DNA from 3 places in the Nocardia sp. NPDC056100 genome. Region 3 is predicted to be linked to each of the others. Evidence: riboswitches for the same ligand, from Rfam matches in the RefSeq annotation. Region 3 holds a riboswitch; each other region holds the start of a gene.

Region 1 (2,260 bases), on a different contig from region 3:
CAACAATATTCGAAGGACGCACTCCCCGCCCCGACGATCTTCTCGACCGAACGCATGTCCACTGCGGGCAGATCACCCGAATCGGACTCGCTTGTCATGTCCTTCACCAGCTCAGTATCTCCGCGTGGGCCCTGACAAACGGGCAGAGGCGTCAAAAATGTTCGGCGACCGTCCCGTTCCGATGCGGGGTGTCGATCGATCGAATCGATTCCCGCGGTGCGGGATCCGCTCCGAACTCGTCTCCGGGCCGAAGAACTCTCCGCTACAACGATTCTCGCCAGGAACCTGGCCACGTCAGCGGCCCACCTATCAGGACGCCGATCCCGCACTGATCGCTGCGACCCTGCGCTGGTCGCAGGGGCGTCGGCCGTGAAACAAATACTGAGGCAACGATTCTGGGTGAGCGGCCCGCCGGTACGCCGCCGCGCGAGGGGATCACCGAGGACAATCACCGATTAGAGTTGGCGGTGACCTTCCACGTGACCCGCCGACTGGGCGTACCGGTGCGCGCCGAATTCAGCTGCCCGGATTCGCGCACCATCGTGATGCACATCGTGGCGGGCGAAGGAACGGGCAGCGTCGTCGAAACCCATGCCACCCCAATGGGTCCCGGCCCGGACGGCCAAGCCCGCACCGCAGTGGTGGAGACGACCATCGCGACCTCGGATCGTCCGGGATTCGGTTCGCACACCACGCGCTGTCGCTGCTGCGTCCGGCGATGAACCACGCCGCGAATCGATTGTGGCGCGATGATCTCGCCTACGCCGAGCGGCGCTACCGGCTGCGCACACAGCACCGGTAGAGCGGCGGCGGTCCCCTCGGGCGATGGTCCTGCCCGCGGGCTTCGGGCGGATCTCGTCCTATCGGCACCCGGACCCCTCGCGCATCGTTCGGTATGTCCACTCCGTGGGACGGACCGGACCCGCCTTTCGCTATCCCATTGGTTTTCGCTATATTCGCCTCCGCAGCTGGTTCGCCGGAGGTGGAGTCGAGGAGCCCCTGACCCCAACCCGAAGGCGTCGAAGTCCGACGGTGCGTTCGCGCGCCGGTGGGCGAGAGGGAACCCGGTGAGAATCCGGGACTGTCCCGCAGCGGTGAGTGGGAACGACAGCCGTCATTCGCACTGGGCGCCGGAAGTATGCCTGGGAAGCGACGGTCAGTAGGACCAGCCCCGGGCCTCGAGCGCCGGGGCCGACCCCATCGGGGTCGATGCCCACGAGTCCGAAGACCTGCCCGCTGTGCCGGATACGCCGTATCCGGCGGTCGTCGCCTCGTGGATTGGGCGTTGCGCCGAGTGGACCCGGGCACGGGAACGATGCTGCTGTGGGCTCGCTGGGTGTGCGCTCGTTATGGGTGGCGGTCACTGGCTGCTGAACCATGGAGTTCATTCGATGTCGAACCCTGAAAACACCTTCACCGCAACAGTGCTGGGGCTACCGCGTATCGGTCCGAACCGGGAGCTCAAGAAGGCGATCGAAGCGTACTGGGCCGGGCGCAGCGACGCCGCCGCCCTGCACGAGGTCGCCCGGAACCTGCGCACCACCGCGCTCACCGCCGCCCGTGATGCCGGGCTGGATTCGGTTCCGGTCGGCACGTTCTCGTACTACGACCAGGTCCTCGATACCGCGGTCCTGCTGGGCGCACTGCCCGAGCGGGTATCGGGTATCGCCGATGAACTGGACCGTTATTTCGCCGCCGCGCGCGGCAATGCCGAGGTCGCGCCGCTGGAAATGACCAAGTGGTTCGACACCAACTACCACTACCTGGTGCCGGAGTTGTCGGCGGCGACGCAGTTCTCGCTGCATCCAGACAAGCCGCTCGCGGAGCTGAAAGAGGCGCTGGCGCTCGGTATTCCGGCACGGCCGGTGGTGGTCGGGCCGATCACCTTCCTCAAGCTCGCCAAATCGGTCGACGGCAGCGATCTGCTCGACCTGCTGCCGAGCCTGCTGCCGCTGTACGAGCGACTGCTCGCGCTGCTGGCCGAGGCGGGGGCGAGCTGGGTGCAGATCGATGAGCCGAGTCTGGTCACCGACCTGTCCGCAGCCGAGCTGGCCGCGGTGCGCGACACCTATCAGCAACTGTCGCAGGCGAGTTCGCGGCCCTCGATCCTGGTGGCCACCTACTTCGGGCGAGTGGGGGAGGCGCTGCCCGCGCTCGCCGAGACCGGCATCGAGGGCATCGCGCTCGATCTGGTCGCCAGTGGTGACGCGGATGTGGCTGCGGCGCAGTCGATCACGAACAAGCTGATCGTGGCGGGCGT
Region 2 (2,260 bases), on a different contig from region 3:
CGAATCCTCGTGCTGGTTGCCGGAACGCCCAGATCAGCCGGGCCGCCGCGCGCACCGTGCCCGATTCGGGGGGATCCACGAAAACCCGTCCCGGTGCTTGACCGATCAGGGTCATCGCGTGCCGGACCATATCGGCGAACATGAGCAGCATCGCGCCGTCGAGCAAGACGACCACCCCCTCACCCCGATACGGGGTACTCGTGCCATGCGCCCGGCCACTGCGACCGGTCTCGACCACCACGCAATCCCGCAGCGTTCGCGCCAACTCCGGTCGCCGCCGCGCGATTTCGGTCAGAAATGTGGAAACGAGCAGTTCCAGGGCCTCCGGCACACCGAATTGCGCGTGATTCGCCAGCTGACCCACTCCCGGCGGAACACCGAGCAGTGCGCATTCTCGCGCCAATTCCCGCTCGGACAGCGGCGTGGCGGGCGGCCAGGCCCAGCCGCGATCGGAGATCAGCCGGGCCGCCCGCGCACGCAGGAGTTCGGGCTGACAGCCGGGCGAATCGGCTTCCGATCCGGCCTCGATCACGGAATAATTCTCTATCATCGCCGACCGGCCGGAGCCCGTTATGACAGCGGAACAAGTATTCAATGTCGAAGTGCGCGCGGGTGACCGCGACATAGCTGAAGAACTCGGCCAATGGCTGGAGAAGTCCGGGATCGAGGAGGTCAGCGTCACCCGCGAGCGCGGCATGATCGATCTGCAGGCGCTGGAATATCTCATCTCCGCCACCCTGGTCGAGCTGTCCGTGCTGGCCCGGCTCGGCTTCTGGATTCGCGAAAAGACGCACTGCCGAACCGTTTACGATGTGCGCGCCAAAACCGTGCTGACAGAGATGGATTGCCGGATTCGGGACGGCAAGATCGTGGTGATCACCAAAAAGGGCGCGACCGTCTACGAACCGGGAACGCCGGTCGATCTGAACAAGATCCTCGGTGACGCACTCGGATCCGCCTGAGCGTTACCAGGAAATTCACAGGTATCGATAGCTCGGCAATAGCCATTTCACGGTGCGGTTCCGCGTTTGACCTGCGCGCACGCGGTTTCGTATCGTTGAGGAACGATGCCTCGAGGAATCCGGTGCAACTCCGGAACGGTCGCGCCACTGTGAACTCCCGCCATCCGGCGGGGGGCGAGTCAGACCCTCGCATCGCGTTCAATTCACCGACGGGGACGCGCACAATCCCCACGAACTCGAGGAGTCATCGTGGCAACCTCATACGTCCCGCGTTCCGGTCTCGGAACCGGATCCCTGGCCCTGCCCACCACCGCGCTATGGCTGACCGGCACCGCCATCCTGGCACTGCTCGCGATCTACTTCATCGGGATCGACCAGGGCGCGGTATCGATCTTCGGCAGCGATATGCACGTGCACGAGTTCGTCCACGACGGCCGGCATTTCCTCGGATTCCCCTGCCACTAGCAACGGGAATCGAGCACACACAATGGAAAAGCGAATCATCGGCCGAGGCGTCCTGCTGGGCGGACTCGGCGGACTGCTGGCGTTCGCGTTCGCGCGCATTCTGGCCGAACCCATCATCGGCCGCGCCATCGATTACGAAACCGGGCGCGATGACGCCCAAATGGCCCTGGACAAGGCCGCCGGACATCCCATGGGCGATATGGCCGATACCGAATTGTTCACTCGCACCGAACAGGCCAATGTCGGAATCGGTTTCGGCATGGTCGTCTTCGGCCTGGCACTGGGCGCGCTGTTCGCGGTGGTCTACTACCTGGCGCTGCGCCGGGCCGGGAACATCACCCCGCGCAATCTCGCACTGCTCGTCGCGGGCGGAATGTTCCTGACGCTGTACGCGGTTCCGTTCCTGAAGTATCCGGCCAATCCGCCCTCGATCGGGCATCCGGACACCATCAAGGAACGCACGGCGCTCTACCTGGCGATGATCGTGATCACCGGGGTGGCGCTGATCGCGGCGATCTGGCTCGGCCGCAAACTCGCTGCGCGACTGGGCAATTGGACCGCGACGATCGCCGCCGCAGCCTCCTTCGTGGTGGTCATGGCGGTGGTCATGCTCATACTGCCGCCGCTTGGACATCTGTCGGCGAACAGTTCCTTCGGCGACTTCGACACCGAGACGCCACAGCCCCTCACCGATCCGTCCGGCAAGATCGTCTATCCGGGGTTCCCGGCCGACGACCTGTATCACTTCCGGCTGTATTCCTTTGCCGCACAACTCATCATGTGGGCGGTCATCGGCATCGGCTTCGCGTGGCTGGCCCCGCGCCTGCTCGGTG
Region 3 (2,260 bases):
CGTCGGCGAGGTTGTAGGTGACGCACGCGATGGCGAGTTCGCCCGCCATGACGCGCTTGGAGATGCTGGTCGAGCGCTGCATGAGCTGGCGCGCGGTCTCCTCGACGTGGCGTCCCTCGAGTTCGTCGACGGTGGTCAGGCCCTCGCGGCGGCCGAGCAGGATGGACGGGGTGACCCGCTCCACCACGCTGCGGATGAATCCGCCGGGCACCTCACCGTTGTCGAGCGCGTCGATGGTGGCACGCACCGCGCCGCAGCTGTCGTGACCCAGGACGACGATCAGCGGCACATTGAGCACCTCGGTGCCGTATTCGATGGAACCGAGCACCGAGCTGTCCACCACGTGGCCCGCGGTCCGGACCACGAACATATCGCCGAGACCGCGGTCGAAGATGATCTCCGCGGCGACGCGGGAGTCACCGCAGCCGAACAGGATCGCCGAGGGGTGCTGCCCGCCCGCGAGCTTGGCGCGATCCGCCGCTCCCTGGCTGGGGTGCTGCAGTTCACCGTTGACGAAACGCTCATTTCCTTCGCGGAGGGACTTCCAGGCACTGATCGGGTTCGAATAAGGCATAGCTCCCATATTGCCCATGAAACAGACTGGACGCGATGTGAGGTTCACGGTGTGGTCGCAACCCGCCGGTTGGTCCGACCGCAACCCGCCGGTTGGAGACGCCGCCGGACTTCGCTAGAGTTCGTCATCGCAGCTGGTTCGCCGGAGAGGGTATTGAGGAGCCCCTGATCCACTCGAAGGCGTCGAGCTCGGCATCGCGCACGCGCGAGCCGGGTGAGAGGGAACCCGGTGGGAATCCGGGACTGTCCCGCAGCGGTGAGTGGGAACGACGGTCGTGAAGGCACTGGGCGCGAGCCCGGGAAGCGACGGCCGATAGGTAGCGCCCCGGTCGTGTGTGCCGGGGTCGGCCCGGTGCGGGCCGGCGCCCACGAGTCCGAAGACCTGCCCGTTGCGCCGGATACACCGTATCCGGCGGTCGTCGCCTCGTGGATTGGGCGGTACGCCGAGGATCGGTGCGGGGACGAATCACCCCGCGGGCTCCGTCAGCGTGCGCTCCCGATGGGGTGACGGCGTATCGGTCGCTGATCATGGAGCTCCTCGATGTCGAACGCTGACAACACCTCTACCGTCGTGCGAAGTCTGCGCGCCCATTCCGGGTCGCGGGTGCCGTTCTCGGTGGAGTTCAATCCACCCCGCGACGCCGCCGGTGAAGCCCGATTGTGGCGCGCGGCACGCGAATTCGAGCGCATGCACCCGGCGTTCGTATCGATGACCTACGGGGCCGGCGGCTCCACCAAGGACCGCACCGCCCGCATCACCGGCCAACTGGCGCAGGAGACCACCTTGCTGCCGGTCGCGCACCTGACCGCGGTGGGGCACAGCGTCGCCGAACTGCGGGCGCTGGTCGGCTCCTACGCCGACTGCGGCATCCGCAATATCCTTGTGCTGCGCGGAGATCCGCCCGGCGACCCGCTGGGCGAATGGCGCAAACATCCGGACGGCCTGGAGTACGCCGAGGAATTGGTCCGGCTGGTGCGGGAGCTCGGCGATTTCCACGTCGGGGTCGCCTCGTTCCCGCAGGGGCATCACCGCTCCCCGGACCTGGAGACCGATTCCGCCTATCTGGCCGCGAAACTCCGTGCCGGAGCGGACTATTCGATCACCCAGATGTTCTTCGATCCGGAGCACTATCTGCGGCTGCGGGATCGCATGGCCGCCTTCGATCCGGTGCAGGGCGCGAAACCCATTATCCCCGAACTGATGCCGATCACCTCGATGCGCACGGTGGCCCGCGCGGAGGAACTCAGCGGGCGGGCGCTCCCGGCCGCGATCGCCGAGCGGCTGCGCCGCGCGGCGGGCAACGGTCCCGAGGAGGATCGGGCCGCCGTGCGCGCGGCGGGCATCGAGATCGCCACCGAGATCGCGCAGCGGCTCATCGACGAGGGCGCGCCCTGCCTGCACTTCATCACGCTCAATTTCGCCAAGGCGACCCGCGAGGTGCTGAACAACCTCGGCTACCACGTCACCGCCGCGCCGCTCAGCGCATGACCGCGAAACCGATTCGGTCGCTGAACATTCGCTCCGGGCGCATACCGCGCCGGGGATTCCATAAGATTCCGATTGGTACGGTGCATTTCATGAAGACGACGCGAGCGATGCGGCTTCTGGCTGTGTTCGGAACAGTTGGCTGTCTCGTTGCCGGTATCACCGCCTGCGGCAGCTCCTCGGATACGACGACGGCCGGAG

The links. Region 3 has a riboswitch for cobalamin ahead of ACFC0O_RS37505 (methylenetetrahydrofolate reductase). Riboswitches for the same ligand answer to the same signal wherever they lie in the genome.
Region 1: it holds a riboswitch for cobalamin, as region 3 does, so the genes downstream of both, metE (5-methyltetrahydropteroyltriglutamate--homocysteine S-methyltransferase) here and ACFC0O_RS37505 (methylenetetrahydrofolate reductase) in region 3, are expected to answer to the same signal.
Region 2: it holds a riboswitch for cobalamin, as region 3 does, so the genes downstream of both, ACFC0O_RS01320 (CbtB domain-containing protein) here and ACFC0O_RS37505 (methylenetetrahydrofolate reductase) in region 3, are expected to answer to the same signal.

What each region holds. Positions count from the first base shown of each region.
Region 1 is NZ_JBHJVY010000002.1:1,328,344-1,330,603, reverse strand. Features, by position in the region: partial or broken gene ACFC0O_RS18265 (DUF5914 domain-containing protein) at 438-802, shown strand; cobalamin riboswitch at 1,018-1,252, shown strand; gene metE (5-methyltetrahydropteroyltriglutamate--homocysteine S-methyltransferase) at 1,392-2,260, shown strand, end outside.
Region 2 is NZ_JBHJVY010000001.1:266,320-268,579, reverse strand. Features, by position in the region: gene ACFC0O_RS01330 (hypothetical protein) at 1-532, opposite strand, end outside; gene ACFC0O_RS01325 (hypothetical protein) at 573-962, shown strand; cobalamin riboswitch at 1,028-1,172, shown strand; gene ACFC0O_RS01320 (CbtB domain-containing protein) at 1,212-1,427, shown strand; gene ACFC0O_RS01315 (CbtA family protein) at 1,450-2,260, shown strand, end outside.
Region 3 is NZ_JBHJVY010000005.1:169,925-172,184, forward strand. Features, by position in the region: gene ACFC0O_RS37500 (carbonic anhydrase) at 1-574, opposite strand, end outside; cobalamin riboswitch at 742-978, shown strand; gene ACFC0O_RS37505 (methylenetetrahydrofolate reductase) at 1,115-2,062, shown strand; gene ACFC0O_RS37510 (ABC transporter substrate-binding protein) at 2,152-2,260, shown strand, end outside.